2 linked regions of the Prochlorococcus marinus str. SB genome follow. The protein of the gene in region 2 interacts with the protein of the main gene of each other region in a pairwise test. Links are inferred from orthologs where the notes say so. Each region holds a gene or a part of one and is shown on either strand. Other genes may lie near its edges. The genes, in order: EV02_RS05855 and sfsA.

Region 1 (17,348 bases), 300 kb from region 2 along the record:
CCGTTCATCCCTACTAACCCACAAATCTGGCCAGGTTTCAATCTTAAATTGGCATCATACAAAGCCACCTTACCGTTGTAATCTACGCAAATATTCTCTGCCTCAATCCTAAAGTTTTGATAATTGATTTTTTCCATAATTCAAAAAAGTCCTTTTTTAATCAAATCCAAATTATGCTCAAGCATTTTTATATAGGAACTAGCAGGCCCACTATCATCAGATAGTGAATCAACAAAAAGATTTCCTCCAAAATTAGCCCCAGTTTCGTTTGCAACAACCATTTGAGATTCGTTACTTACAGTACTTTCGCAAAATACAGATGGAACATTTTTTTCTTTAACTAGTGAGATTGTTCTTGCCATTCTTTTGGGAGTAATTTGACTCTCAGCATTAACTGGCCACAAATAAACTTCCTCTAATCCATAATCATTTGTCAGATACGAAAAAGCACCTTCACAACTTACTAAATACCTCCTGTCTTTATTTAAGTTATTAATAAAAAGTGAGAATTCTTTATCTATTTTAGATAGTTTATCTTTATAAATTTTTCCATTTTCTTCAAATAATGTCCTTTTGGATGGCCTCAATTCTGATAAAGAATCCACGAGAATATCTACGTATAGGATCCCTCTTTTTGGAGAAATCCATGCATGAGGATTGGGTTTCCCTTTATAAAAATCTTCACTGATAAAAATAGGATCCAAATCTTCCGAGACAGTAATTCTTTTAACTTTTAAATTAGAGACAAATTTTTCAGCCCATAATTCAAATCCAAATCCATTATCAATAAAAACAAAAGCATTAGAGGCATTTACCAAATCACTTGGAGTTGGTTGGTAGCCATGAACTTCAACTCCAGGTTTCGTTATTGATCTAACAATAAAATCATCTTTAGCGACATTACTAATTATATCCGCCAAAACAGTGAAACTTGCCAGTATTACTTCTTTAGTTTCATTTTTATTTGATATTCTCTTACATGAGCCTGAAGCAATAGTAAGCAGAAGTATCAAACTTAAAAAAAAAATATTTTTTTTCATTTTTAACATCCATCCCAAGATTATGAATTAAAAGATAGTTTCATAAGTGGTTTTCTAAGATCAGAAATAAATCCTTTCCAATTTATTTTTTCTTTTTCAAAAGCTTCTTCAACAATTTTCTCAGAATTTTTCTTTATAAAATCCAAATCAGGTTCTTCTACTCCTTTTGTTATTGCCATAAAATCAGCCAAAGAACTTGACACTACTCTTGTTAAATAAGCAGCACTAACCGCCTGAAATGTTCCAGAGACAAGCCAATTTGGGCCATGTAATTTTGTTATACCAATTAGAGTCTGCCCACTCCATTCAACAACTCCCTGAGCAATTGCAGTCTTTAAAATCTCTTTGGATACTTTATCTAAAATTTCAGGGGACCAATTACATCCCCATATAGACTTAATTTCTTTAATCATTAAAGAATTTAATACTGTCATTGCCATAACATCAATTGATGGGATTGGAGACAAGAAAACAGTTGTTGCGACAAGAATTTGATTTTTTCTTTGTATACCTTTTAACTGCATTCTTCTTATACCTTCAATTTCAGATTGCCAGGCAGCATGAAGTTCTTTCATGAGCCTTTTTTTTGTATTTTCAATATTTTTAGATGAACTTATGAAAAACTTCCTTAAAGAAAAAGGTATATTTGTTATTTCACTCTTATTCACATCAAAAGTAATAATTTTGTTTGTAAAGTCACTTGAAATTTGAGACTTTAAGTCCTCTATCTGATTTTTGGATTCTATTTGGTTGGAAGTTAAAGCCACCAACCAGATTGGCATATTTTTAGGAAACTTTTCCAGCCACAAAAAATCATTTGCCGACAAAGGCAAGTTTATAAAATACAAGATTGCATCACTCTTCAAAGCTTCTTCTGGAATAACTTGAGAAGAATTGTATTTAGGCAGTTTTTCGTATAAATCAAAGTCAAACTTATCTGCTTTGAAATTACTTTTCAAAACAGATTGAAAACTTTGATAATCTTTTTGTCCAATGCAACTTATTTTTTCTTTTTCACATCTATTAAGAATAGATTCAAGTGTTTTTTGTCTTTTTGAATTCTGTTTTTCTAATTCATTTGTTGCTTCTAGTTCTTCAAAAAAATTTAAATCTTCATTACATAGGTTTATCCAACCATCTAAATTACTTGGCTCATTAAATTTAGGCTTATCATTCTTCAAGTAAAAATATCCCCCCAAACACAACGCAAAAAATCCTATTGAGCCTCCTGCAAAATGAATTAAGTCACTGACAAACCATTCCCCAAAACCTAACAATAATAAAATAATAAGAAGATTTTTTTTTGGAAACTTTATGAAATCCTTTAAAAGGTTGTTTTTACTAATATCAAACACAATTCTTTATTTTTCTAATTTTATTTTAATGCAAGTTGTGAATGAGAAAAGCAAAATTTCATAAGTCGTTAATCAAAAGATAAAAATTTAAGCCTTTTAAAAAGACTTATTGCATAACAAGATGCTAAGTTAATAGACTATTTAAATAACTTAAGAAACATTAAGATGTCTAATTCAAATTTCAGCAATAATCCTGGACAAGAAAATTACAGAGGTCGTTCTAACAATGAAAGATCTAATTTCAGAGATAGATCGGGCGGCAGAAGAGATGGAGGAGGATTCCGCATAAGATTGAGTGATAACGAAATGAAAGCTGTTAAATCAATACAAGAGACCTTTCAATTAAGATCTACCGTTGCAGTTCTGGGTTTCTCTGTTAGAACACTTAGCGAAATGATCAAAGACGAAAAATTGATTGAATCAATCAAAGAATATGCAAAAAATAATAAAAACTCTTCTCCTAGTAGACAATCACAAAATTCTTATGAAGAAAAGACAAAAAAAGCACCTGACCCTTTTGCAAGACCTGTAAAAAGTACATCAACTGAAGAGATCCAATCTAGCGAAGTAGAAGAGGATGGCAAATAAAAAAAGAATTCTTTCGGGAGTTCAACCAACTGGTGATTTACATATTGGGAATTGGCTTGGGGCCATAAATAATTGGGTTACGCTCCAAGAGCAATATGAAACATTTCTATGTGTAGTTGATTTGCACGCAATAACAGCCTCATATAATCCCAAAGAATTATCTAATAACACTATCTCTACAGCGGCTTTGTACGTCGCTTGTGGGATAGATCCAAATATATGCTCAATTTTTGTCCAAAGTCAGATTTCAGCGCATTCAGAACTTTGTTGGATATTAAATTGCATGACCCCAATAAATTGGATGGAAAGAATGATTCAATTTAAAGAAAAATCCATACAACAAGGTAATAATGTATCTATTGGATTATTTGACTATCCAATACTTATGGCTGCAGATATCCTTCTTTATGATGCTGACTTTGTACCAGTAGGTGAGGATCAAAAACAACATCTTGAACTGGCGAGAGATATTGCACAACAGAGAATTAATGCCAGATTTAGTAAGGATAAAAATATTTTAAAGATCCCTCAACCAATCATCATGAAGAATGGTTCAAAAATAATGAGTTTAATTGATGGTTCAAAAAAGATGAGCAAAAGTGATCCTAATGAGGGCAGTCGCATTAACTTATTAGATCCACCTGAAATAATCACAAAAAAAATTAAAAAAGCAAAAAGTGACAGTTCTATTGGAATTGAATTTAACAACCCTGAGAGACCAGAATCTAAAAATCTTTTGATGATTTATTCAATATTATCTGGCAAAGAAATTTCTCAATGTGAAAATGAATTCTCAGAGACTGGATGGGGGACATTTAAAAAATTAATTACCGAACAACTTATTGAATCACTAGAACCTATTCAGAAAAAATATAAATTATTAATTAATGATCCCTATCAACTAAATAAAATCCTTAATGAAGGGAAGGAAAAAGCTGAAGATTTAGCGAATCAGACTTTAAAAAGAGTTAAATCAAAACTGGGATTTTTTGAAATGGAGAAATAAATTATGCCAATAATTACCTTGCCTGATGGTTCAAAAAAGGTTTTCGAAAAATCTGTAACTATTCTAGAAATTGCCCAGAGTATAGGCGCAGGATTAGCTAAAGCAACAATTGCTGGGAAAGTAAATGATGTTCTTATTGATGCAACAATTCCTATAAATAAAGATTCCAAAGTTGTAATCATCACATCAAAAGATAAAGAAGGAATTGAAATAATAAGACATTCTTTCGCTCACCTTATTGGTCATGCAGTTAAACAAATTTACTCTGATATTAAAATGGCGATTGGGCCTGTAATTGAAGATGGTTTTTATTACGATATTTTCTCTGAATACAGATTTACTCCTGAAGATTTAATAAAAATCGAAAATAGAATTAATAAATTAATAAAAACAAACTATGACGTTGAAATTTTACAAGTTTCTAAAGAAGAGGCAATTAAAACTTTTAAAGAAAGAGATGAGACTTTTAAATTAAGGATAATTGAAGAAATTCCTGAAGAAGGTCTCATCAATTTATACAAGCACGAAGAATACATCGACATGTGTAGAGGGCCTCACGTGCCAAACACTAGACATTTGAGGCACTTTAAATTACTTAAATTATCAGGTTCATATTGGAGAGGTAATAGTGAGAATGAATCATTACAGAGAATATATGGAACTGCATGGGCAAAAGAGAAAGAACTCAAAGATTATTTAACAAGAATTGAAGAAGCGGAAAAAAGAGATCATAGAAAACTTGGTAAAAAACATTCACTATTTCATATACAAGAGGAATCTCCAGGAATGATTTTTTGGCATCCAAATGGATGGACAATCTACCAAGTACTGGAAAAGTACATAAGAGAAATACTCAAAAAAAATGATTATTTAGAAATCAAAACCCCACAAGCTGTTGATAAATCTCTTTGGGAAAAATCTGGTCATTGGGAGAAATTTAGAGACGATATGTTCACTACTGCATCAGAAAATCGAACCTATGCAATTAAACCAATGAATTGTCCATGCCATATTCAAGTATTTAATCAAGGTTTAAAAAGTTATAAGGATTTACCTATTCGTCTTGCTGAATTTGGTTCTTGTCACAGAAATGAGCCCTCTGGAGCACTGCACGGCTTAATGAGGGTAAGAAACTTTACTCAAGATGATGCACACATATTCTGCACAGAAGAGCAAATACAAGAAGAGGTATCTACTTTTATAGATCTTGTTTTCGAGGTTTATAAAACTTTTGGTTTTGATGAAATCATTATCAAATTATCAACTCGTCCTGAAAAAAGAGTAGGTAGTGAGGATATTTGGGATAAATCGGAAGAGGCTCTTACCAAAGCTCTCGATAATAAGAATCTGAAATGGGAACTTCAACCTGGAGAAGGTGCTTTTTATGGTCCAAAAATAGAATTCTCTTTAAAGGATTGTCTTAATAGAGTTTGGCAATGCGGAACTATTCAGGTTGATTTCTCAATGCCTATTAGATTGGATGCAACTTATGTGGATATTGATAATGAAAAAAGAAATCCAGTTATGCTTCATAGAGCAATTTTAGGATCCTTTGAAAGATTTATAGGAATCTTAATTGAACAATATGAGGCAAAATTCCCAATTTGGCTTGCGCCTTATCAAATAATCTTATTAAGCATTACTGATAGAAATATTGAAAAATGTTTAAAGTTTAATGAATTTATAAATAATAATGGTTACCGATCAAAAGTTGATATTAGGAATGAAAAAATAGGATATAAAATACGAGAAGCAACTCTCGGGAGAGTTCCTTTAATTGCAGTTATTGGTGATAAAGAAGAGGAAATTGATTCAGTCGCCTTAAGAGCCTTGAATGGAAGCAATTTAGGAATATTCAATTTACCAAATCTTTTCAAATTAATGGATGAATTAATAGAAAAAAAAGGGAGAACAGAATAATTTCTCAAAAATGAATTTTCTAGCTTGTGATTTAGGAGGTACAAAGGTTTTATTAGGAATTTTCGAAAAAGAAAAAAATAATAATTCGCCTAAGTTAATATTCAAAAAGAAATATATATCGTCTGATTGGAGTTCTTTTGAATTAATCCTAGAAGATTTTCTCAAAAAAGAATGTAAGAATATTACTCATCCTTCTACTGCATGTTTCGCCGTAGCTGGTCCTTTATCTAAAAACAACGCCAAAATCATTAACTTGTCATGGAATATTTCTGGAAATGCTCTACAGAACACATTTAATTTTAAAAGTTGCGAACTCATAAATGATTTCGCTGTACAAATCTATGGAATACCTTTTTTAAAAAAAAATCAATATTCTATTATCCAAAATGGATCCGCTTCTGAAGGTTCTAATAATGATTTGCATGCCATTGTTGGAGCGGGGACTGGCTTGGGGATTGCGAGAGGAATAATTTCAGGGGAAAAAGTAAAAGTTTTAGCTAGTGAAGGTGGTCATGTTGAGTACTCCCCAAAGTCAAAATTAGAATGGGATTTAAAAATGTGGCTTAAAAATTACCTAAAAGTTGAAAGGATATCTTGTGAGAGAATTATTAGCGGCACTGGTTTATCAAGAATTGCCGAATGGAGACTAAGTAAACCTGATGCCCAAAACCATCCTCTACAACAATATTTAAAAAAAATTAAAACTTCTGATGCTGGGAGAAAAGAACTACCTGAAAAGATTTGTAATCTTTCTAAAGAAGGTGATCAGATAATGATTGAAGTTGAGAAAATTTGGTTAGGCACTTATGCCTCTTTATTGGGAGATGTTGCTCTTCAAGAATTGTGCTTTGGCGGATTGTGGATTTCTGGAGGAACAGCATCAAAACATTTCAAAAACTTTAAATCAGACTTTTTTTTAAAACAATTTTTCGACAAGGGAAGATTAAAAGATATTCTTAAAACAATACCTATAAAAGTAATTTTAGATGAAGAGTTTGGACTTTTTAGTGCAGCCTGCAGAGCAAAAATGCTTTTAAAAACTTAAAAACAAAAAATGTTTATTCCTGAAATAGGTAAAAAAATAAGAGTAACAGTGCCTTCCACAACTGCAAATTTAGGGCCTGGATTCGATTGCCTTGGAGCAGCATTAGATTTGTACAATGAGTTTATTTTTACGAGAATTGAAGGTGGCGGAGATAGATTTGATTTAATAATGGAAAGTACAGATGGTAATCATTTAAGAGGAGGACCTGAAAACTTAGTTTTTAGAGCAGCTCAGAAAGTATGGGAGAGCGCCAATATGGATCCTTTTGCACTTGAAGCAAGAGTTAAGTTGGCAGTACCACCTGCACGCGGGCTTGGAAGTAGCGCTACAGCAATCGTTGCTGGATTAATCGGAGCGAATGCAATAATGAACTCTCCATTGTCCAAAGAAAAACTCCTTGAACTTGCCATTGATATAGAAGGACATCCTGATAATGTAGTATCCTCACTTCTGGGTGGGCTTTGCTTGACAGCCAGGTCTTCTTCTCAAAGATGGAGAATCATTAGATGTGATTGGCACGATTCAATTAAAGCTGTTGTCGCAATACCTGCGATTCGTCTAAGCACAAGTGAAGCAAGAAAGGTTATGCCCAAGAATGTACCCATATCTGATGCAGTTACAAATATGGGGGCACTTACTTTGTTACTAAACGGCTTAAAGGCAGGTAATGCGGAACTAATAAAAGAGGGAATGTTTGATAAGTTACATGAACCCTACAGATGGAAACTTATTAAAGGCGGCTTAGAAGTTAAAGATGCCGCACTAAATGCAGGCGCTCTAGGATGCGCAATTAGTGGGGCTGGGCCAAGTATCTTAGCTTTATGTAAAAAAGAAAATGGTAAAAACGTCAGTCAAGCCATGGTGAAAGCATGGGAGAAATCAGGTGTAGCTAGCAGAGCACCGTTCTTAAACGTTCAAACAACTGGCAGCCAATTTAGCACAATCTCCGGTAAGTAGTTTTACTTAGGCATTTTTAATGTTATAGTCTCAAGCTAGTACAACTTCAACTAGAATAAAAAAATTATTCATTACATAAATGAATTTAGAATCTTTTCCTTGGCTATCATCTATTGTTTTACTGCCTTTAATTGGGGCATTAATAATGCCTTTCTTGAGTTCAAAAGAAGGAGAAGATAATTCACTCCCTAGAAATATCTCATTAAGTTTTTTATTTATAGATTTTTTACTAATTATCGGCGTTCTTTTTCAAAAATTCAATACTTCAGATAGCTCTTTACAACTAGTAGAGAGAGCTTCTTGGCTACCATCTATAGGCTTAGAGTGGTCTCTTGGAGTAGATGGGTTATCTGCTCCTTTAGTAGCTTTAAGTGGGTTAATTACATTTTTATCGGCTGCAGCTAGTTGGAAAATTAAGAAAAAATCTAATCTATATTTTGCTCTTTTACTAGTCCAAGCATCAGCACAGGCACTAGTTTTCCTTTCTCAAGATTTTCTATTGTTTTTCTTGGCATGGGAACTTGAATTAGTCCCGGTGTATCTTCTTATTGCGATTTGGGGAGGGAAAAAGAAATTATATGCTGCAACTAAGTTCATACTTTATACAGCTTTAGCTTCTTTATTAATTCTCATAAGTGGGTTAGCACTTGCCTTGAGTGGCGATACCTTTACTTTAAATATTACTGATTTAACCAATAAACATGTATCGGGCAGCCTAGCTTTATTATCTTATTTAGGATTTTTAATTGGTTTTGGAGTAAAACTTCCTATCTTTCCATTACATACTTGGTTACCCGATGCACATGGAGAGGCTAATGCTCCAGTTTCAATGTTACTAGCTGGAATACTCTTAAAAATGGGAGGTTATGCTCTCTTAAGATTCAATGTTCAAATCCTCCCTGAAGTTCATCTTCAAATTGCGCCTGCGTTAATTATTCTCGGAATCATAAATATAATTTACGGAGCTCTAAATGCATTTGCACAAGATAATGTCAAAAGGAGAATTGCATGTAGCTCTGTGAGTCATATGGGTTTTGTTCTGTTAGGGATTGGAGCAGTAGATGCTCTAGGTATTAGCGGAGCAATGCTACAAATGATCAGTCACGGACTAATAGCTGCAGCGATGTTCTTTGTTACGGGCTCATTCTATGAAAGAACAAATACTCTTTCTATACCAAATATGGGCGGTTTAGCAAAGGTCTTGCCAATAACTTTTGCTTTTTTCTTAGCAAGCTCACTAGCCTCTCTAGCACTACCTGGGATGAGCGGTTTTATAAGTGAAATAACTGTATTTTTAGGTATCACAAGTCAAGAAGGCTTCAGCTCTATCTTTAGATCGATCACTATTCTTATTGCAGCTATAGGTTTAGTTCTTACACCAATATATCTACTATCAATGTGTAGAAGAGTATTTTTTGGCCCTAGAATTCCCGCACTAGCTACAGTCAAAGAGATGAATGGTCGAGAATTGACTATTGGTTTCAGTTTATTGTTGCCTACGTTAGTAATTGGTTTTTGGCCCAAAATCGCCATTAATTTATACGAATCTTCAACCAATGCTCTCAGTCAGCAGCTTACTCTAGCTAAATTAGTTGGATTAATACCAACCTTAGTAAATTAAATTACTTTAATAAATGGATACCTCAATTTTTAAATATGGAGAATTACCAGAATTTAAAAAATTTACTCCCGAAAGCATAAGTAAACAATTCCCAGCAGTACTAGAAAAGATAGCTGAAGAATTTAAAAACATAGAAAAAAATTTATCTAATTATTTGATTCAAAATGATTTAAATTGGGATAAGGTAATAAATCCTTTAAATGAAGTAAATGAAATTCTTAGATGGAGTTGGGGAGTAATAAGCCACCTAAATGCTGTAAATAATTCTGAAAGTTTAAGAGATATTTATTCAAAATTTCTTCCAGAGATTATTAGCTTGAGTAATAAGTTCGGGCAAAGCAAAATAATTTACAATTCTTTAGTCAAGCTTAAAGAAACAAATAAGTTTGATCAAATTAAAAACAGAATTTTAGATAAAGAAATTCTTGAGATGCAACATAGAGGAATTTCACTACAAAAGAATGATCAAGAAGAATTCAACAAAATTTCAGAAAAGCTTGGAGAACTATCAACTGAATTTAGTAACAATGTTCTTGATGCCACTAACGAATGGTTTTTAATTTTAAATAAAAAATCTGAAGTAGATGGTCTTCCTGAACGAGTACTAGAATTGATGGCAATTTCTGCACACAATCACTTAAAAAAAGATGAAGAAGTTGATATTAAAAATGGTCCTTGGAAATTAAGTCTAGATATTCCAACTTATACTTCGTTCATGACATATGCCTCCGAGCGTAATCTTAGAGAAAAGCTATACAAGGCATTCGTTAGTAGGGCTTCTCAAGGAGAAAAAAGTAATTCTCAAATCATTGAAGATATATTATCTCTCAGGACTAAACAAGCAAATCTTCTTGGTTATAAAAGTTGGGCAGAACTAAGTTTGTCAACGAAAATGGCTAAAGAAATAAAAAATGTAGAAAACCTATTAGAAGAATTGAGAGAACCAGCATTCAAAGCTGCAAAAATTGAATTAGAAACACTCGATAAGTTTTCTAAAGCTAATGGATTTCCAAAATCGCAGAATATTGAACCATGGGATATTAGTTATTGGTCTGAACTTCTTAGAAAGGAAAAGTTTAATTTGGATCAAGAGTCTTTGAGACCTTGGTTCCCACTAAATGATGTTTTGAAAGGTTTATTTAAATTAAGTGAGAAGCTTTTTGAAATTAAAGTAGTCGAGGCAACTGATGAGGCACCTCTCTGGAATGATGACGTTTTATTTTTTAATATCCTCAATAATGAAAATAAAAAAATTGCATCTTTTTACCTAGATCCATATTCAAGGCCTGAATCAAAAAGAGGAGGGGCTTGGATGGATGAATGTTTGAATAAAAATAATGTTGGCAAAAAGACCCTTCCTGTAGCTTATCTAGTTTGTAATCAGACTCCACCATCAAAAGATAAACCTAGTTTGATGAGTTTTGAAGAAGTTCAGACTCTTTTCCACGAATTTGGTCATGGTCTTCAACACATGCTTACTACTGTAAATCTTCCTCAAGCAGCTGGCATTAATAATGTTGAGTGGGATGCAGTCGAACTTCCAAGTCAATTTATGGAAAACTGGTGTTTTCATAAAAATACACTTTTGAATATTGCTAAGCACTACAAAACAGGAGAAAAACTATCCGATGAGAATTTTGAGAAGCTCCTGAAGAATAGAACTTTTAATTGTGGTATGGCTACTCTTAGACAACTACATTTTGCAATTACAGACCTTAGATTGCACAGTAGTATTGATAAAAATGAAGGTAAAACAGCAGATGAAATAAGAAGAGAAATTGCAAAACATACTACTATTATTGAACCAATTCAAGAAGATCACTTTCTTTGTTGTTTTAGTCATATATTTGCAGGGGGATATTCTGCAGGATATTACTCATATAAATGGGCTGAAGTTCTAAGTGCTGATGCATTTTCAATGTTTGAAGAAGCTGATCTAGAAAACTCTGAAAATTTAAAATTAATAGGAAAGAAATTCAAAGATACAATACTTAGCTTGGGAGGAAGCTTGCCTCCGTTAGACATATTTAAACTATTCAGAGGAAGAGAACCACAAACTGATTCTTTAATAAGACACTTAGGTTTATCTGGAGCTACATAATAATTTCATCGATTATTTTGTTAACCACAGATTTATTTCTTACAAGGTTTCTATGTTTATAGACTTTTACTGATATTTTTTTTCCAATATTTAAATTAGTCCACCAGCCAGGGAAAACCATCATATCCCAATAAGTAAAGAAATTAATACACTCAATATCATCAAGAAAAAAATCATTATTTGCGAGTTCTCTTAAAAACTTACTATTTATTTTCATTTCTGATATTCCTCTAAAGGGGTATTTAGGTATTAATTGAGCCATCAAAGTTCCTTTATGAGGGGAACCTATAGATATTAATCTTCTTGTTCTTTTATACCCATTAAATTTTTGAAGCCAGTATCTACCAATTATTCCTCCCATAAAAAATCCCAAAATATCTATTTCTTTTTCTAAACCATATTTCTCTAAAATTAATTCGTTTAATTTATTAGTCAACTCCATGATTGAAGTCATTCCGTATGAATGGTTAAGAGTTGGGGCAAAATATTCAATGCCAATATCATCAAGTTTTGAGGTAATAGAAGAAAAAATACTTGAAGTATTCCAAAGACCATGAATCAATATAATAGGATTTCTTTTTTCCAATAATTTTGTTATTTTTCAAGAATTCTTACTATTGAGACCTTCCCATCGAAACCTGTGATTGGAGGATTACATTTTGTCAAAATAATTTTAACTTTAGAAAGCTTAAATTCCTGATCAATGATTTCTATAATTGCATTTGAATATTTTTCGATTGTGAAACAATATATTTTCTTTGATTGATCTTTTAAAATTTGAACTAATTTTGAATAGTCAATTGTTTTTTTTATATCATCATTTACTGTACATTTTTCAAAATCAGTCCACAAAAAAATATCTAAAATAAATAGTTGTCCTAATTCCCTTTCTTCATCAAGAACGCCAACCCTAGCCCAAAGTTTAATATTCTCAATTTTTAAAAAAGTTTCCATCTTTAAAAGTTTTAAAGATCTTGATGTGTATAGATAGCCTTTCCTGATGAAAAATCATCAACTATATTCCCATCACCTTTTAGGAAATATTTATAAGTTACCAAACCTTCTAGACCTACAGGTCCCCTTGGTGGAAGAGTTTGAGTAGATATCCCAACCTCAGCTCCGAATCCATATCTAAAGCCATCTGCAAACCTAGTAGAGCAATTATGAAAAACACCTGCACTATCAACTACATTCATAAATTTATTGGCAGTATCTGAATTTTCAGTAATTATTCCATCTGTATGTTTTGAACTATATTTTTGAATATGTGTGACTGCCTCCTGGAGATCATCAACAATTTTTATCGATAAAATTAAATCCAAATATTCAGTTTTCCAATCTTCTAGACTAGCCTCATACTTTAACCCTAATTCAACTGATCTCTTATCTCCAATTAATTTAACATCATTACAATTAAATAAAGGGATGGCCTTTTCTAAAAAAGCTGGTGCGATATCTTTATGGACTAATAAAGTTTCGATAGCATTACATGCTGCAGGATATTGAATTTTGCTGTCTAAAGCGACTGATAAAGCCATCTCTAGATTTGCCTCAATATCTATAAACAAATGACAAATTCCATCAGCATGGCCTAACACAGGAATTCTTGTATTCTCCTGAATAAATTTAACTAATTCATTACTTCCTCTTGGAATTATTAAATTTATGTATTTCTCAAGATTTAACATCGCCATGCTATCTTTTCTACTGGTTAGTAAACATATTGCATTTTTATCAAGACCTGATTCATTTAAACCTTCTTGCAATGCCTTTACTATTGCTGTATTTGTTAAATTAGCTTCACTACCACCTTTTAGCATTACTCCATTACCTGATCTTATTGCTAATGAACTAATCTGCATAACGGCATCTGGCCTTGATTCAAAAATAACCCCCAATACTCCGATTGGCACAGTTTTTCTTTCTAAGATCAATCCCTTTGAAAGCTCTCTTTTAATTTGAACTTTATTTACAGGATCAGCTAAGTCTCCAACTTTTCTTACTCCTTCAATTCCTGAATCTAATTTTGATTTTGATAACTTTAATCTAGAAAGTAAAGCCCTAGAAATACCCTTTTTTTGTGCACTTGAATAATCCGAATTATTAGCATCTAATATTTCATTAGAATTTTTTTCTAGATAATCAGCCATAAAATTTAAGGCTTTAATTCGATTTTGATTTTCAGTCTGACTTATTTCTATTGATGCCGAACGAACTTTATTAGCTTTTTCTAAAAGATCATTATCTGGTTGAGGAACTTCAAAGATATTAGTCATAATATTTTTTAGTTAATTTAATAATAATTCAAATTAAAGATTCTTTAAAGTAAATTTTTTTCTAAATTAATATCTAAAAAATAACTGAACTTGACTTTTCCAATCCCCATTGGAATCATAAGAACCTAATAATTCTAAGTTTGGATTAGCCTGAAAAGTCAAAATCCCTAAAGGTGAAATATCATCTCTACCTGGAACGGTTTGAAAGGCAAAATTTATCGCATCAGTAATATCAAGCCCTATTTCGGCTACCCAAGCTTGAGAAGACAATTCCTGATTAGAAGATGATTGATCATCATTTTCTATATCTAAATTTTCATTGGAAAAAATATTATTAAATGAATCATTATTTTCTATCAACGCTGGATATAAAGAAAACTGAAATCTTTCACTAAATGCATCAGCATTATTAAGTTGCGAAATAAATGCTCTATTTATTAAATTTGCAGAGTTACCTCCAATTAAACCAATTATTTGTGATCTGCTATAGCTTGGCGTGCTCCTTAATTGGATTCTTCTATTTTCATCAGCGAAAGATAATTGATCTAAAAATCCTTCATAAGATGCTTCAATTTTGATAAGCCTAGTATTACCAATTCCAAATGCACCATAACTGCTTGAACCAGCGTCGACAGCAACATCACCTGATACATTTAAATCCTGATTGTTTTCACTTATAGGTATTATAGAATCTGGAACTTTACTGATTAAAGAAAAATTTATAAATGGAACCACACCACTTCTTGATGCAAATAGAATATAATTATCTTTATTTTTATTAAGTTTAAACGGTGTAGTATATAGATTTGCTCTTCCTTTCTTTAGGTAAATAAGACCCCTAGCATTTAAATCTTTTCCTACCGCACCATTTATAGTAAGGTCTAATTTGGTATCTAAATAAGCTTGAACTATCTCTGAATATTGAAGTTTAAATTCTGGTCCAAGTTTTAATTTAAGATTATTAAAACTCAAATTATCTAGATAGCTAGGCAAAGTTTCTCCTAAAAGAACTGAATTCAAAATTGTTTCATTTGATATTATTTCAATATTTTTTTTATTATTCCAATAGAGTTCTGGCCAATCTTTTTTATCCTCTTTTCGTATAAGATTTTTTTCTTTTTTGATATTTTGATTGGTGCTATTAAAATTAATAAATCCATTATTAAAAGAAAGAGAGCCTCCCAAAACAGGACTTTCAAATGATCCACTTAAATCTATATCTGAATCTATTAAGAAATTAAAATTATCTTTTTCTAAAGTAAATCTATTTGTTTTCAAATTAATTTTTGCCTCGTCGGAATTATTCTTACGATAAAAAGGCAAAGACCCTTTTATAAAAATTTCCCCAGAATCTTCAGCCTTTGCTTTTAGATTATTGATCTCTAAAGAATCAAAATCAAAAATTATTATGCTATTAATATCTTTTATTTTATTTTTAAAAAAATCAATTTCAGAATCGTTAATTACGATAAATCCATTTAATTGTGGTTTATTTAACCTACCTTTTAGAATCATTCTTAGATTCACATCACCTTCTTTAAAAGTAAAGTATTCATCAGCAAAAATATCTATTAACTCAACAAATTTTCCATTCCCAATCAATCTTAGATCTAAGTTATCTGATTTATTTATAGGTATTAAGCCTTCAATATTAATTGGGATTTCAGAATCATTTATTAGAATTGAAAAATTAATATCAAAAATAGAGTTATCAAATTCAATTAGTCCTTTATCAAATATTATTGTGTTATTTTTAATTGATGAATTATTGGAAGAAATTTCACTAAAGAAAGATTTTTTATCAATATCATAAAATAAATTCATATCTAACCCTCCAAGAAAATCTCTTGGTTTATTTAAAAAGATATTTGCTGTACTTAATGGTAATTTATTAATTCTTAAAGAACCTTTACCCGTTAATAATCCGCCTTCCAAATCAATAGAAAATTCCTCTTTGTTATTCTTGTATTCATCCTTAGGTATATCAAGATAGCCATTTAATTTTGCATTCAATTTATAATTAACTGGTTTATCGCCCTGTATAGTAATTTTCCCATTGTATCTACTTCTAAATTTATTTAAATATTTTTGCAAATTAAATTTGTCCTCTAGCACATTCCTATTTTCAATAAAGTTATCTATAAAATCGATCCTCTCTTTAAATGATTTATTATAATTATTTATTTCCAAATCATCCAAAATATTCGATTTACTGATGGGAATAACTTTTTTATTATCAAAGTTAAAAATATCAAAAGCGGTAAGAATAGTCCAACTAGTACTTACATTCGTAAATTCTGAATTAATAAAATTATTTTTATTTGAATCAAATTCGACTTCAATTACTCCTCCATCAATTGGATAAAGTGAAGAATTTATATAAAAATAATTATTTTTGACGCTGAAATCAAATAATGAATTGGCTAGATTAATATTTCTATATTTACCTAAACTCCAAGCAAGTCTCCCAAATAGCGATGACTGGTCTGACGAAATTGATCCCTCACCATTAATAATCCCATCAATTTTATCAAATTGATTTTTGTATAAAGATAATTCAAGTTCATCAAGAGGAAAATTATCCGCTCGCCATTTATAACTATCTTCCTCTTTGACAATACCTACAATCCCTTTATTTGAGTTAAAAACTCTTATAAAATTTGCATTATCTAGCTTAAGATCAGAATCAAACTTAATTGAAAGAAATGAAGGGATTGGAGAATATCTATTTTTCATATTTAGCAGAAATTCATTATTTACATACTTAATATCTCCCTCCCATGTCTCTCTAATCCGGATACCTTTAAAGTGAGGATAATCAACATTAAAGAATATAGAAATATCAGGATCCGTAATTTTTCCTTTTAATTCTCCTTTAGCAGTAATGAAACCCCTTATATCATTTTTCCGGAAAATATTTAAATTAGATAATTGTGTTCTATTTATTTTGAAACTAGTATCTACATCTCCAAAATTAATACCTCTTCTATCAAACCAGAAGGGAATATTACCCGATAATTTGATATCTGGATTCAGGCTATTAATGTATCCAATACTTCCTGTAAGATTAATATTATTGGAACTTTTATTAAATGGTACATTGAGATTAAAATGAGAAGTCAAAGTTCCATAATTTAATTTTTCTGTATTACCAATTAAATTATTATCTTTACAAGAAAACCTAGTTAAATCTGAATTTATATTCTCTGCTAAATCTTCTGGTTTTATTTTTAAATTAGTAAAAGAAAATCTTCCTTCACAAAATGTGCGCTTTGATGATTTATTAAATTTAAAGTTAGATTTAAAGGTACCCTTTTTAAAGCTAATTTTTCTATTACCAATAATATATTCAGAATTATCAAGATCTAAACCCTTAGAAAATAAATCCAGTTTTAAAAAGTCTTGATTTAATTTTGTATTAAATTTAAATTTTAAAAAA
Region 2 (13,681 bases):
ATAGAAAGTCTCATGAATCATACACTGCAGAACATGGAGAATTAGTTTATAGAAATGACGGATATGTTGAAGAAGTTAGCACAACCTCCATTGAGCCTCTTTATGCGGAATTGGAGCATTTTCTTAAGTGCGTTCAGGGCAAAGAAATACCTGAGGTGGATGGTGAGCAAGCCTCAAGAGCATTAAAAATTGCTGATTTTATAGAGAATGCAGTAGAAAATTCAGGAGATGCGATTTTACTTGAAAATCCAGTCTAATACTAACAATCTAAACTAAAAGAATTTTATTTAAATCCAACAGCAGCTTGCCAAACAAACACTAATAAAAAGAAAAATAAAGGAATCAGTGGAAGAACATCAACGGTTGGAGCAAAGGCCTTATAAGCCTCAGGCAATTCAGCGAATGTATTAAATAGAATGAGCACCTTTTTAATAATTTAATTAATTATGATAAGACGTTACCACGTATGGTGAGCAATAGAGGATGTTTTCCAAGGAGCGAAATCATTTGTAAAACAATTATCTCTAATTGCAGTAGAAATTGCATTGGTAAATCTTATTAAGTGAGCAATATTATGCAAACTTGTTAGAGTCAGGCCTAATATTTCGTCATTTCTAATTAGATGATGCAAATATGCTCGAGAATAGGATTTACAGGTTTCGCATTTACAAGTTTTGTCAATCGGAGAAAAGTCATTTTTAAATCGAGCATTTCGCAAATTCAATCTTTCATCATTAAAAAATGCAGTCCCATGTCTCCCTAGTCTTGTAGGCAAAACACAGTCAAATATATCGAATCCATTAGCAACAGCTAGAGAAATTTCTTTTAAGGAGCCAATTCCCATTAAGTATCTTGGTTTATTTATTGGTAAGAATTTCGGGACGTAATTAATTACACTATGTATTTCTTCGACTGCCTCGCCAACACTTACACCTCCCACTGCTATTCCAGGAAGATCAAAAGAACTTGTATATTTTGCACTGTATTCTCTCAATCTAGGATACTTTCCACCTTGAACTATACCGAATAATGCTTGATTGGATTTCTGATGAGTCTCAACACATTTTTGCAACCATGAATGAGTTCTTTGTAAAGAGTCCTCAATATCATTTTCGTTAGCTGTATGCGGAGGACAATGATCAAAAGCCATCGCAACATCCGATCCAAGATCCATTTGAATCTGTATTACTTTTTCAGGTGATAAAAAAACATGACTACCATCTCTTGGATTTTTAAATTCCACGCCTTTATCAGAAATATTATTTAATTTGGCCAAACTAAAAACTTGATATCCTCCTGAATCAGTAAGAATAGGCTTCGGCCAATTCATGAACTTATGTATTCCGCCAGATTCTTTAACTAGTTTTTCTCCAGGTTGTAAATGAAGATGAAAGGTATTTGAAAGAATCATTTCTGATCCTGTAGAGGTTAACTGCTTAGATGAAATTCCTTTAACCGTTGCCAAAGTACCCACAGGCATAAATTTTGGTGTGTTTACCTGACCATTTGGTGTATGAAATATACCAGTTCTTGCCGCTGTATTACTGCAATTCGATGTAATTTCAAATTCAAACACGATAATTTATAAAATTTTTTGATCCTTTTTCATTAATTTACCCTATTATTTAATATTGAATCTATTTTTATCTCATCAAAAAATATTTAATAAAAAATTTGGCAGGATCTTGGATTTTCTATACAACATTTCCAAAGATACCTTTAATTAATCCCGAATTTAAAAATATTGCACAATTTGCCCCGCCTTTAGGTTTTTTGATTGGAACAATACAGAGTTATATTTTTCTTTTTTTAACAACAAACTCTTGGTCAATTTATGCATCTGCATTAATTTGTTTGGCTTCAGGATATTTAATTACTGGTGGTCTACATATTGATGGTTTAATGGATACTTTCGATGGTATTTTTGCGGGTAAAAAGAAACGTTTAAAAGCCATGAAAGACAGTAAAGTTGGTTCCTTTGGCGTTCAAGCTTTAGTTTTTATAACTTTAATTCAAATTGCTTGCATACTGAAAATTCAAAACCTAGTAATTTTTGTTTTACCTATATGCTTATTTTGGGGAAGATTTTCAAATTTATTTTTTATAGAAAAGTTTAAATATATGAGTTATAAGAAAAAATCTGTTAGTCACAAAAAGTTTTGGAATGGATTTAAAAAAGAATCTTTGATCTCCATTATTTTTCTTTTGATTTTCATTGCATACCAATTTGTTTCAATTACATCCCAAGCAATATTAATTAAATTTTTAATTCTTATTTTGATTGGTATTTTTCTAAGTTATTGTATCCCAAACATACTGGGTAATAAAATTGGAGGCTTTAACGGAGATGCCTGCGGTGCAAGTGTTGTTTTAGTTGAAACTGCAATGTTATTTATGCATGCAATTCTTTTATAGGTAGTTCTAAATAAAAAATATTTTTCTTCTTAAGACTTTTTGATTTCTCAGTATTAACTACCGAGTTATTTTCCAGCAATCTCAAATCTCCTCCAATTTGTTTTGCTAATTTCCTCGCTAAGAAAAGTCCCACGCCAGTGCCGTCCTTCTTTTTCGCAGCAGATCCTCTAAAACCTTTTTCAAAAATTTTCTCGTTTTCATTTTTGGTTATTTTTTTACCATCATCAAATATACAAAGTCCATTACTCGTAATTGCGAGCCCAATTTCAGCATCTTTTTGGGCATATTTAAACGCATTTTCTAATAGATTTGCCACAATTTCAGCAATTACAGCATATTTTGCCTTTAATGGCGAAATAGTCCAATCTGGCCAAAGAGAAGGTTCAGTCCAATCTCTATTCTCTAAGTCCGCATTAGCTTTACCCCTTTCTAATATTGGCCTTAATAAACTCTGAACAGTTATTACCTTTTTATTATCTAAATTTGGTGGTAATAATAATCTTTCCTCTCCAATTTCCAGAGGAAGTTGAATAGGTGAATTTAATTGAGCAAAAGAATCCATATATTGATTAATTTGTTTTTGCTCTATTATCATGCGTTCGACTATTTCAATAGAATCATCATCTGAACCAAGTCTTTTTATTAATAATTTTGCGTATGTTCTAATAGCAGCTAATGGATTCCTTAATTGATGAATTATGACATTGACCTGATTTTTTAAATAATTGACTTCTTCATTTTTATTTTGACGTTCTAATTCGATTGAGACACATTTAGCTAAAGATATTGATAGAGCTTTTAATCTAGAGTCGAGAGATACTGGCCAATTCCCCCCTTTCAAATCAGTTTCTACCCGAAGTACACCAAGTAGAATATCGTTTTCTTGTAGCGGGTACCATCTTCTATTAGGCGATGAAACCTTTAGTGAAGGATCATCTTCTATTGAAGTAAGTAGCCGATCAATTTGCGGCCATTGACCAATCATTTCAAAAGATGCTTTAGTTCCTTGCTTAGCTGAAGCAAGATACATAACTAAATTAGTCACGCCCATTGAGCAACCAAAACTCTCTAGCTGTTTTAAAATTAATTCTTCAAATTTTTTTGAAAGATTCATGATTAATGAAATATTGAGAAATTTTTTTAAAAAAAACTTGAAAAAGGGCTTGTAAAATATGAAAAAAGTATTAAGATATATAAAGAGGTCTGACTTTAGCCAGCCTTAAATATGAATATTTAATCATATTTTAAGCTACATCAGGGGTTGATGGGTCCTCTATGTAATTTGAAGTGAATTTAAAATCACATATATAAGATTAGTAAAAATAAATAAGACTAATCTGATTAATAATTTCAGGAGTACCAATCAATGTCAAAAAAAAGAAAAAGAATCAGCAGGAGAAGATTGGCTGGCCAAAGAGTAATGGCACATGTACCTATCTATCATATCGAAACCGGCAAACATAAACCAGTTACAGCAGCAAGAAGATTCATAGCTGAAAATGGTCTCTCTGCGCCTTCAGTTTTTAATGTAAGAAGAAATGAACACACCACCGATAGATTTTTTTGGGGTGAAAAAGGATTATTTAGCGCCCAATATGCTGAAGAAAATCATTTTCTATTTCCATCACTAAAAGTTGTAGTTGAAGGAATTGGTGAAGAAAAAATATTTGAGGGTCTAGAATTGACTGCAGATGATTGGGAAGAGATTGAAGAATATGAATACGCTTTTGTTTAAAAAATATTACATATATTTGAACTTATAAAATTAATTAAATTTGAATCAATTTGATGAAATCCATCAAATTCTAATAATTCACAAAATTTAGAAGACTTACTTTTTACCTTTTCATAAATAGTCCTAGAGGCATCTATAGGCACAACGTCATCAAATAAACCATGACTAATGATTAATGGCGAGAATTTTTCTCCTGGGGACCAGTTAGGGTGAGGATAACCACTACAAGCAACAATTAATCCAAAATTTAACTTAAATCCCGCATCAATTGCCATCGCCGCCCCCTGAGAGAACCCCAACAAAATTGTTTTTCTTAGTGGAATCTTATCAGTATCAAAATTTTTTAATGTAACTAAAAGTTTATTTACTTCAACCTCAGCTCCATTCCAATCATGTGGATATAATCCATACCACTGTCTTCCCTGACCGCTTGGGTGTAATCCAGGAGCCCTCAAAGAAATTACCTCAAAATCAAGATTTATTTTTTCAGTCATCTCCTTTCCAAATGTTAAAAGGTCATCTGAATCAGCTCCCCAACCATGCATCAAAATAATTCTATGAGTTGCAGTTTGAGAGCTAATCGAGACAAATTCATGATTGATAGCATATTTCATGTTTATATTCTTAAGTAAGTAAACTTTCCCATAATGTCTCCATTAGCTTTAGTAAGTGTCTCTGATAAAAAAAATATAATCCCATTTTGTAAGGAATTGGTAGAGCAATTTAATTATAAAATTTTATCAAGCGGAGGCACTGCCAAACATCTTATAGAGGCTAAAATTCCAGTTATTAAAGTTGCTGATTTTACTAATTCTCCAGAAATTCTTGGGGGAAGAGTTAAAACTTTACATCCAAAAATACACGGGGGAATATTAGCTAAAAGAACTGATGAGGAACATAAAAAAGATATAGAAGCTAACAATCTTGAATTAATAGACTTAGTAGTTGTAAATTTATATCCTTTTAAAAAAACTATAGATCAGGGAGCTAAATGGGAAGATGCTATTGAAAATATCGATATAGGAGGGCCATCTATGATTCGTTCTGCTGCTAAAAATCATAAAGATGTCTCCGTTTTAGTAGATCCTAGTCAGTATCAAAATTTTCTTGAAGAAAGTAAAAAAGGTGAATTGAAAGACTCATATAAAGCAAAATTAGCCCTTGAAGCTTTTCAACATACAGCAGACTATGATACTGCAATTTCTAATTGGATAAGAAAAGAAAGAGATTTACAATCTTCCAAATATATTGAATCTTATCCACTAATCAGAACCTTAAGATATGGGGAGAATCCACATCAAAAAGCTTTCTGGTATGGCTTAAGTAACATTGGATGGAACTCAGCAGAACAATTACAAGGAAAAGACTTAAGTTATAACAATCTATTAGATCTAGAGTCGGCACTTTCAACAGTTTTAGAATTTGGCTACACAGAAAAAAATGAACTTACAAACAACATCTTTGCCTCTGTTATTTTAAAACACAATAATCCTTGTGGTGCCTCTATAAGTAATTCAGCTTCCAAAGCATTTTTGAATGCTTTGGAATGCGACTCAGTTAGTGCATTTGGAGGAATAGTTGCTTTTAATTCAAATGTTGATAGTGAGACCGCAATTCACCTCAAAGATATTTTCTTAGAGTGTGTCGTCGCTCCATCTTTTGATAAGGAAGCTTTAGAAATTTTAAAAGCTAAAAAGAATTTAAGAATTTTAAAGTTTTCAAAAGATCAACTTCCAAAAAAGAATCAAAATTCTACTAAATCAATAATGGGAGGATTACTAGTTCAAGATACTGATGATAGTGAAGAAAAAACTGAAAATTGGATTTCAGTAACTTATAAAAATCCTAGTAATCAAACTAACTTAGATCTAAATTTTGCATGGAAAATTTGTAAACACGTGAAATCTAATGCCATTGTTATTGCAAAAGACCAAAAAACTATTGGAATTGGAGCTGGACAAATGAATAGAGTTGGAGCAGCAAAAATCGCATTAGAAGCAGCTGGAAAATTATGTTCTGATGCTGTCTTGGCTAGCGATGGGTTTTTCCCATTTGCAGATACTGTAGAACTTGCAAATAAATATGGAATAAAAGCTATTATTCAACCTGGAGGAAGTCTAAGAGACCAAGAAAGTATTGATATGTGTAATTTAAAAGGAATTTCAATGGTATTTACCCAAAAAAGGCACTTTTTACATTGAATTATGTTGATTTTGGATAATATGTAATCTTGTTAGTTTTTCTGAATAAAGATAGCCTGCCTGGGCCTGCACATAGAAAGTAGAGGGAAATAGCCCCGTATATAAAAGATAATTCGAAAGCATAATTATGACTTTCAACCACAGCCAGAGGAAAACCTTCTAGTCCAGTATCAAGGAGATGAAAATAAACTGCAAATGCCATTGTGGAGAATAGACCAAGAGAAGAAAGCCTCGCAAAGATCCCTAAAGCCAATCCTATCGGGCATACCAGTTGAGTAATTGCCGCTCCAAAAGTCCAAATAACAGGATCACCAGGCAAAAATGGGAAATACTTTCCAACTACAAACTCAGCAAAACCCTGCGGATCCTGAAGTTTTTCTAGGCCATGATGAATCATCAAAGCACAAAAACCTATTCTTAAAACAAAAATCGATAGTTCTCCAAGGATATTTACTTCTGACCCTGAAGATGAATTGGCAACTACGACTTCAACTTTTTGAGGAGCCTTAGTTCTATTCATACTTGCAGTTTGAACCTGATTAGTTTGTGCTTTGTCTTCCATACTTCAATATTTTTTCATTATTCTAGTTAATAAAGTAGATCTTTTGGAATTATCTGACTAATAAATTTAGAAAACTAAGCAAATTTATAAATGAATAACAAATTCAGGAAGCAATTTCAATTAACTTTTCAATAACATCTGCAACAACCTTATCAGGAGTGGATGCACCTGAGGTAATCCCAACATTAATTTCCCCATGAGGTAGAAAATTTTTTTTAAGTTCTAATTCTGATCCTAGTGGTTTATGAAATATTGAGTTTTCTTTAACTGAAATCCTCTCTGGCGTATCAATGTGAAAAGAAGATATATTTTTATTAATTGCTATTTCTTGTAGATGAGTGGTATTAGAAGAATTAAAGCCTCCAATAACTACTAAAATATCAAGGTCTTCATCAACCAAAGAGAACATTGCATCTTGCCTTTCTTCTGTTGCATCGCAAATAGTATTAAAAGCTAAAAAGTGACTATTTAAGTTTTCTGGTCCAAATTTCTTTAACATCGTCCTTTCAAAAACCTTGCCAATTTCCTCAGTCTCGCTTTTTAGCATAGTTGTCTGATTTGCAACTCCTACTCTATCTAAATCTTTATCAGGATCAAATCCATTAGAAAAAGCTTTAGCAAATTTGTTCATAAATTCATTTCTATTACCTCTTCCCAGAATATATTCAGAAACGTAGTTCGCTTCTTCTAGATCAAGTACAACTAAATACTTACCTGCGAATGAACTTGTAGCGAGAGTCTCTTCATGTTTAAATTTTCCGTGAATAATAGATGTGAAAACATGTTTTTTATGTTTTTCAACTGTATGCCAAACCTTAGAAACCCATGGACAAGTTGTATCAATTATATGACAACCTTTCTCATGCAAGAGTTTCATTTCTTGAACAGTAGCTCCGAAAGCTGGAAGTATAACAACATCCCCATTAGAAACTAAAGAAAAATCTTTAATTCCATTTTTAGCTGAGATGAATTTTACATTCATTTTTCTTAAATGATCATTCACAGAGGGATTATGAATTATTTCGTTTGTTATCCAAATATTCTCATTTGGGTAATGTCTCCTAGTTTCATAAGCCATGGCAACAGCTCTTTCGACTCCCCAACAGAAACCGAAGGCTTGGGCTAACTTAATATTTAGTCTGCCTTTAGTGTAAGTAAAACCATTATCCCTTATAGAACTTATTAAATCACTTTGGTAAGCTTCTTCTAACGCTTGAGCTCTTTTTGTTGGAGAATCGAAACCCCTTCTATTGTATCTATCAGAATGATGAAGGGATCTTCTAAAAGCTTGAGTATCCATCTTTTTATATTACAACGTTTTAAATAATTTTTCGTAAAAAAAAAGAAACCTGACATAAGTCAGGTTTCTTAAATCAATTTTTAGTAAGATTATTTAGCAGATGCAAAGTCTGGATATGCTTCCATTCCATGCTCTCCTATATCTAAACCTTGAGTCTCTTCCTCTTCAGATACTCGGATTCCTCCGAATAATCCTCCAATTACAGACCAAGCAATCCAGCAAGTAACTAGTGTCCAAATAGCATAGGCTGCTGCACCAAGAGCTTGAACTAGAAGAAGGGTAATACCTCCACCATTGAACAACCCCATACCTGCTCCATCGCCTTGTACTGCTGTTCCCCAAAGACCGATAACTACAGTACCCCATACACCACAAACTCCGTGAACGGAGAATGCACCTACAGGATCATCGATCTCAGCGGCATCAAGTGCTGCAACAGAAAATACAACGATTATTCCACCAACTAGTCCTGCGAACCAGGCTCCAGCGAGTGTCATATCACCACAACCAGCAGTGATACTAACCAAACCTGCAAGGATTCCGTTAATTATCATTGTAAGATCAGGCTTACCAGAAGTTAATGTTGAAACAATAGTTGCACCGATAGCGCCAGCTGCTGCTGCTAAAGTAGTTGTTACAGCAACATATGGAACCCATTGATCCATAGCAAGTTGAGAACCGGGGTTAAAACCGTACCAACCTATCCATAGAACTAATGCACCTAGAGTAGCTATAGCCATATTGTGTCCAGGCATAGCCTGTGGCTTCCCGTCAGAGTATTTGCCAATTCTTGGTCCAAGAAGCATAGCTCCTACAAGACCTGCCCATGCTCCAACTGAGTGAACAATTGAAGAACCAGCAAAGTCTACAAACCCTAAAGAATCAAGCCAACCTCCATTCCATTTCCAGCTACCAGCAATTGGATATATAAATGCAGTTAATACAACAGCAAAAACAACAAATTCTCCAAATTTAACTCTTTCAGCAACAAGACCGGATACGATAGTTGCCGCAGTACCTGCGAATGCAGACTGGAACAAGAAATCAACAGTAGGGACTAATCCAGCATCAGCAACTGTTTCTGCTGTGACTGTTGGATCAAAAAATAGGCCCATAAAATATAGCCATCCTCCAGCAACGCTGTCTCCGTACATTAGTGAATAGCCGATAAACCAATAAGAGGTCACAGCTAGAGCGAATACGAAAAGGTTTTTAGCAAGAATGTTGACGGCGTTCTTAGAACGGCACATACCTGCTTCTACCATAGCGAAGCCGGCGTTCATGAAGATCACTAGAATAGTAGCGACCAATAGCCATAAATTATTGGCAAGAAAAGCTGCATTCAACTCAGGTAGATCGCCTGCATGAGCAGAAAGATTAAAAATACCTAAACCAAACAAAGCTACAGGGACAGTTGCAAGCCACAACATAGAGCGGTTTGAACTAAATCCTCGAATACTCCTCAAAAGGAGCATAGGTCCATTAACAAGACTTGCATCTTGTAATTTGGACCTAGAGCGCCTTTGAGGCGTTTGCAAAGCAGTGGTCATAAAAAAAAATTAGATCTGCAAAAAAACAGTTTGTGCTGTTTCCTTTCATATTCAATTTTGCTCAAAAAACTTATTAGTGTCTAGTAGTTGTTGTTACCAATTTTATAGTTGCGTCCCAAAACTATATCTGTTAAATTAAAAAATTTTTTTTTAAAGAGTTTCAAAATATCAAGATTTTTTTTATTTCAAAGGTTTAATTCCTTTCCATGATACGTGGTCTTTATGAAATTCAAAGGAACATGGAATAGTTATCATTCCTGCAATTAAAGATTCTCTAAAAAGACTGCCGTATAAGGGATCCGCATCATCTCCAGGGGCAAAAAAACAAGCGTCTTTTCTCGTAATACAAGGCACTAAAATACTTTTACTTTCAGGAATCAGTTCTTTTAATTCCATGAGGTGTTTTTGACCTCTTTTCGTTACTGTATCTGGGAATAGAGCTACATTTTCTTTAATCCAAGTCGTATTTTTAACCTCTATGTAAATGTTACGTTTATCAGGATTTGAAGATTTTGGGGTTAAAAAAAAGTCAATTCTGCTTTTTTTATCTTTTCCATAAGGTACTTCAGATTTAATTGTCTCTATTTCACCTAATATTTCTATAAGCAGATTTTTCTCAATAACTTTTTTGATTAAATTGTTTGCAAATAGAGTATTAATACCTACCCAGACTTCCTCATTTTTTGCATTTAAAGCACATATCTGTTCCCAAGTAAAAGGTAATTTTCTTTTTGGAGAAGTAGAAACACTTATTCTTACTTTTGCTCCCTCACTCAAAAGTCCCTTCATTGGGCCAGTGTTAGCGCAATGAGCAGTTACTACCTTTCCACTCTCTAATTTAATATCTGCAAGAAACCTTTTATACCTCTTAATTAAAACTCCTTCAATTAATGGATCAAAATCAATTATCCGATCATTCATAAATATGTCGTTAGTTAGAAATCAAATATAATTGAAACTTAAACTTATTGAACAATTTAAACGAATCCAAATGCATTCATTTTTAAAAAATAATGTTTTTTCAATTTCGTTTGGTACTAGTCTAAGTAAATTAGTTGGATGTATAAGACAAATATTAATAGCTGCTGCTTTTGGGGTTGGTGTAACATACGACGCGTTTAATTATGCATATATAATTCCTGGTTTTTTGATAATAATCATTGGGGGCATTAATGGTCCATTGCATAACGCAGTTGTTGCAGTTTTAACTCCGCTTAACAAAAAAAATGGAGGGACTGTTTTAACTCAAGTAAGCATAAAACTTTTAATATTATTATCAATTTTAGCCATATGCATTTACTCGAATTCCAGTTTATTAATTGATTTATTAGCCCCGAATTTAAGTTACGAAGCTAAATCTATTGCCACTTCCCAATTACAAATACTTACACCTTGCATCCCTTTATCCGGCTTCATAGGTTTAAGCTTTGGCGCCTTAAATTCCCAAAGAAAATTCTTTTTATCAAGTATAAGTCCTGCAATAACTAGCTTAACTATTATTTTTTTTATTTTATTTAGTTGGATTTTCAAACAAGAAAATACATCTTCTAATTTCTTGACTTACACGGGATTACTGGCATTTGCAACTTTGACAGGAACTTTAATTCAGTTTGTTGTTCAAATTTGGGGAATAAATAGAATTGGTCTCTTGAGATTAAAGTCAACCTTCAATTTATTTAAAGATGAAGAGAGGAGGATTTTCAAACTAATTATTCCAGCATCTATCTCATCAGGCCTAAGTCAAATTAATGTTTTTATAGATATGTTTTTCGCTTCAACTTTTCAAGGCGCAGCATCTGGACTAGCTTATGGAAACTTTCTTATACAAGCTCCTTTAGGCATATTATCTAACTCCTTAATTCTGCCATTACTTCCAAAATTCTCTAAATTAAGAAGTGAAAAGAATGAAAGAGGTCTCCAAAAAAGATTGATATCTGGGATAGAGTTCTGTTTCTTGACAGCAATTTTTTTAACCGGATTTTTCATAACATTTAATAATCAAATCGTACAATTAGTTTTTCAAAGAGGATCTTTTGATTATTCAGCAACTTTAAAAGTAAAGAATATATTAATTGCTTATGCAATTGGCATACCCTTTTATGTTTATAGAGATTTATTAGTAAGAACTTACTACTCAATAGAAAAAACAAACTTCCCTTTTAAGTCTTCATTTGCAGGAATAATATTTAATATTTTTTTTGATTGGTTTTTAATTGGTGCCCCAATTAAGAATTTTGGAAATCTTTCTCCTTATAATTTCGGAGTCGAGGGAATAATTTTATCTTCAGTAATAGTCAACTTTATAGTTTGTATTTTTCTTTCTTTCAATCTGCGTAATGAAAATATCATTTTGCCTAACATGGAATTATTGAGGAAAATTAGCCTCATGTCATTAGCAGCATTTATAGACAGCACACTTTGTTTTACTATTCTCCAAACTACTAATAAATTCAATTCAATTCTCGCGGAATTTTTATTATTAATATTTGGAACTCTAACTTTTTTTGTGATTTATTTTTTACTTACAAAATGCTTAAAAGTAAATAAATTTAAAGTTTCAAAAAAAGAGATTTAGTTTTTAAAAAAACTTTCCAAAATCTCCTCTAATTCTAAGATTTGTGAGTTAGTTATTAATTTAATCAGTGGAATACTATTAACACCATCACCTACTTTTACATTTATTGCTTTCAAACTTAATTTTGCGGCCTCCAATGGGCCTTGATCTTTATTGCTGATACATTCAATAGCAAGGTGCCTAGCCAGGCCAGCGTCTCCAAGATACAAATTCCACTTTTCTATTTTAATAAAAACCTTTTCGGAAATAACATTTTCTAGATCACTTATACGTATCTGAGAGTCCATAAAATATAAATTGATTTAAGTTGATTGTTTTGAAGTATCTTTAGGTTTTTTTATAATTACGAAAAGTAAATGGGAGGCCAAGAGAATTGACCAGATAGTTGCAAAGTTATTAAAGTAGCCGATTTCATATTTAATCTCTTTTAAAAGCCAAGTGCCACTTACAATCGCAGTAAATATCATGCAGTGAATAACAAAATTTACTATTCGAGAAAAATGTTTATAGATAGGATCTTCTAAATCACCATTTCCGTACCACTTAATAGGCATATTAATAATTAGAATGTTAATAATAGACATTTTACCCGAAATCTAGTTGACTAAGAGACCCTGAAACAGAGATATTACATAATTATGCGCCTGTAGCTCAGTGGATTAGAGCACCTGACTACGGATCAGGGTGTCGGGAGTTCGAATCTCTCCAGGCGCGTTTAAAATTCTGAAATATTCTTTTTATATTTTTCTAAAAAATATCGTCTATATTATGGGTATTACTTATCAAATTCAATGAATATCCTTCAAAATCTTAAAGAAAGTGATCCAGTAATATCTAATCTTATTAACTCTGAAAAAAATAGGCAGGAAACTCATCTCGAGTTAATCGCAAGCGAAAATTTCGCATCAATTGCCGTTATGCAGGCTCAAGGTTCCGTCCTTACAAATAAATACGCCGAAGGATTACCTCAAAAAAGATATTACGGGGGGTGTGAATTTGTTGATGAAATCGAAGAATTAGCTATTCAGAGAGCGAAAAAATTATTTAATGCAAATTGGGCTAATGTTCAACCCCATAGTGGAGCACAGGCAAATGCTGCTGTTTTCCTAAGTCTACTTAAACCAGGCGACACAATCATGGGGATGGATTTATCTCATGGTGGACACCTAACTCATGGGTCTCCAGTAAATATGAGTGGTAAGTGGTTCAATGCAGTTCACTATGGAGTAAATAAAAAGACTAGTGAATTAAATTTTGATGAAATAAGAAAAATAGCACTTGAAACAAAACCAAAATTGATCATATGCGGATATTCTGCTTATCCAAGAACAATCAATTTTGAA

What was found.
Region 1: the proteins of sfsA (region 2) and EV02_RS05855 interact in binary tests that used the Escherichia coli proteins (3 or more experiments, as listed by UniProt). The link is inferred for Prochlorococcus marinus str. SB from one-to-one orthologs.

The regions. Positions count from the first base shown.
Region 1 is NZ_JNAS01000002.1:55,402-72,749, forward strand. Bases 11,755-14,675 are described here. They hold EV02_RS05855 (glutamate-5-semialdehyde dehydrogenase), read right to left. Parts: upstream 13,910-14,675; coding sequence 12,599-13,909; downstream 11,755-12,598. Other genes in these bases: EV02_RS05865 (esterase/lipase family protein), read right to left, coding at 11,755-12,219; folB (dihydroneopterin aldolase), read right to left, coding at 12,228-12,587; EV02_RS05850 (translocation/assembly module TamB domain-containing protein), read right to left, coding at 13,976-14,675. Also shown: EV02_RS05915 (metal ABC transporter ATP-binding protein), read right to left, coding at 1-137; EV02_RS05910 (metal ABC transporter substrate-binding protein), read right to left, coding at 141-1,040; EV02_RS05905 (YcjF family protein), read right to left, coding at 1,061-2,395; EV02_RS05900 (hypothetical protein), read left to right, coding at 2,561-2,983; trpS (tryptophan--tRNA ligase), read left to right, coding at 2,973-3,989; thrS (threonine--tRNA ligase), read left to right, coding at 3,993-5,909; EV02_RS05885 (glucokinase), read left to right, coding at 5,920-6,954; thrB (homoserine kinase), read left to right, coding at 6,964-7,911; EV02_RS05875 (NAD(P)H-quinone oxidoreductase subunit 4), read left to right, coding at 7,991-9,532; EV02_RS05870 (M3 family metallopeptidase), read left to right, coding at 9,546-11,633; more of EV02_RS05865, read right to left, coding at 11,626-11,754; more of EV02_RS05850, read right to left, coding at 14,676-17,348. UniProt on the Escherichia coli protein: Catalyzes the NADPH-dependent reduction of L-glutamate 5-phosphate into L-glutamate 5-semialdehyde and phosphate. The product spontaneously undergoes cyclization to form 1-pyrroline-5-carboxylate.
Region 2 is NZ_JNAS01000002.1:361,156-374,836, forward strand. What follows is about bases 8,815-11,687. They hold sfsA (DNA/RNA nuclease SfsA), read right to left. Parts: upstream 10,685-11,687; coding sequence 9,944-10,684; downstream 8,815-9,943. Other genes in these bases: EV02_RS04240 (ammonium transporter), read right to left, coding at 8,815-9,763; murJ (murein biosynthesis integral membrane protein MurJ), read left to right, coding at 10,755-11,687. Outside these bases: EV02_RS04290 (Gfo/Idh/MocA family protein), read left to right, coding at 1-257; EV02_RS04285 (photosystem II reaction center protein K), read right to left, coding at 284-424; tRNA guanosine(34) transglycosylase Tgt, read right to left, coding at 458-1,576; EV02_RS04275 (adenosylcobinamide-GDP ribazoletransferase), read left to right, coding at 1,675-2,415; EV02_RS04270 (sensor histidine kinase), read right to left, coding at 2,393-3,529; EV02_RS04265 (DUF3155 domain-containing protein), read left to right, coding at 3,782-4,150; EV02_RS04260 (alpha/beta hydrolase), read right to left, coding at 4,147-4,764; purH (bifunctional phosphoribosylaminoimidazolecarboxamide formyltransferase/IMP cyclohydrolase), read left to right, coding at 4,798-6,351; EV02_RS04250 (DoxX family protein), read right to left, coding at 6,353-6,913; EV02_RS04245 (4-hydroxy-3-methylbut-2-enyl diphosphate reductase), read right to left, coding at 7,017-8,213; more of EV02_RS04240, read right to left, coding at 8,303-8,814; more of murJ, read left to right, coding at 11,688-12,338; EV02_RS04225 (DUF3181 family protein), read right to left, coding at 12,335-12,625; EV02_RS04220 (hypothetical protein), read right to left, coding at 12,641-12,892; glyA (serine hydroxymethyltransferase), read left to right, coding at 13,130-13,681. UniProt on the Escherichia coli protein: Binds to DNA non-specifically. Could be a regulatory factor involved in maltose metabolism.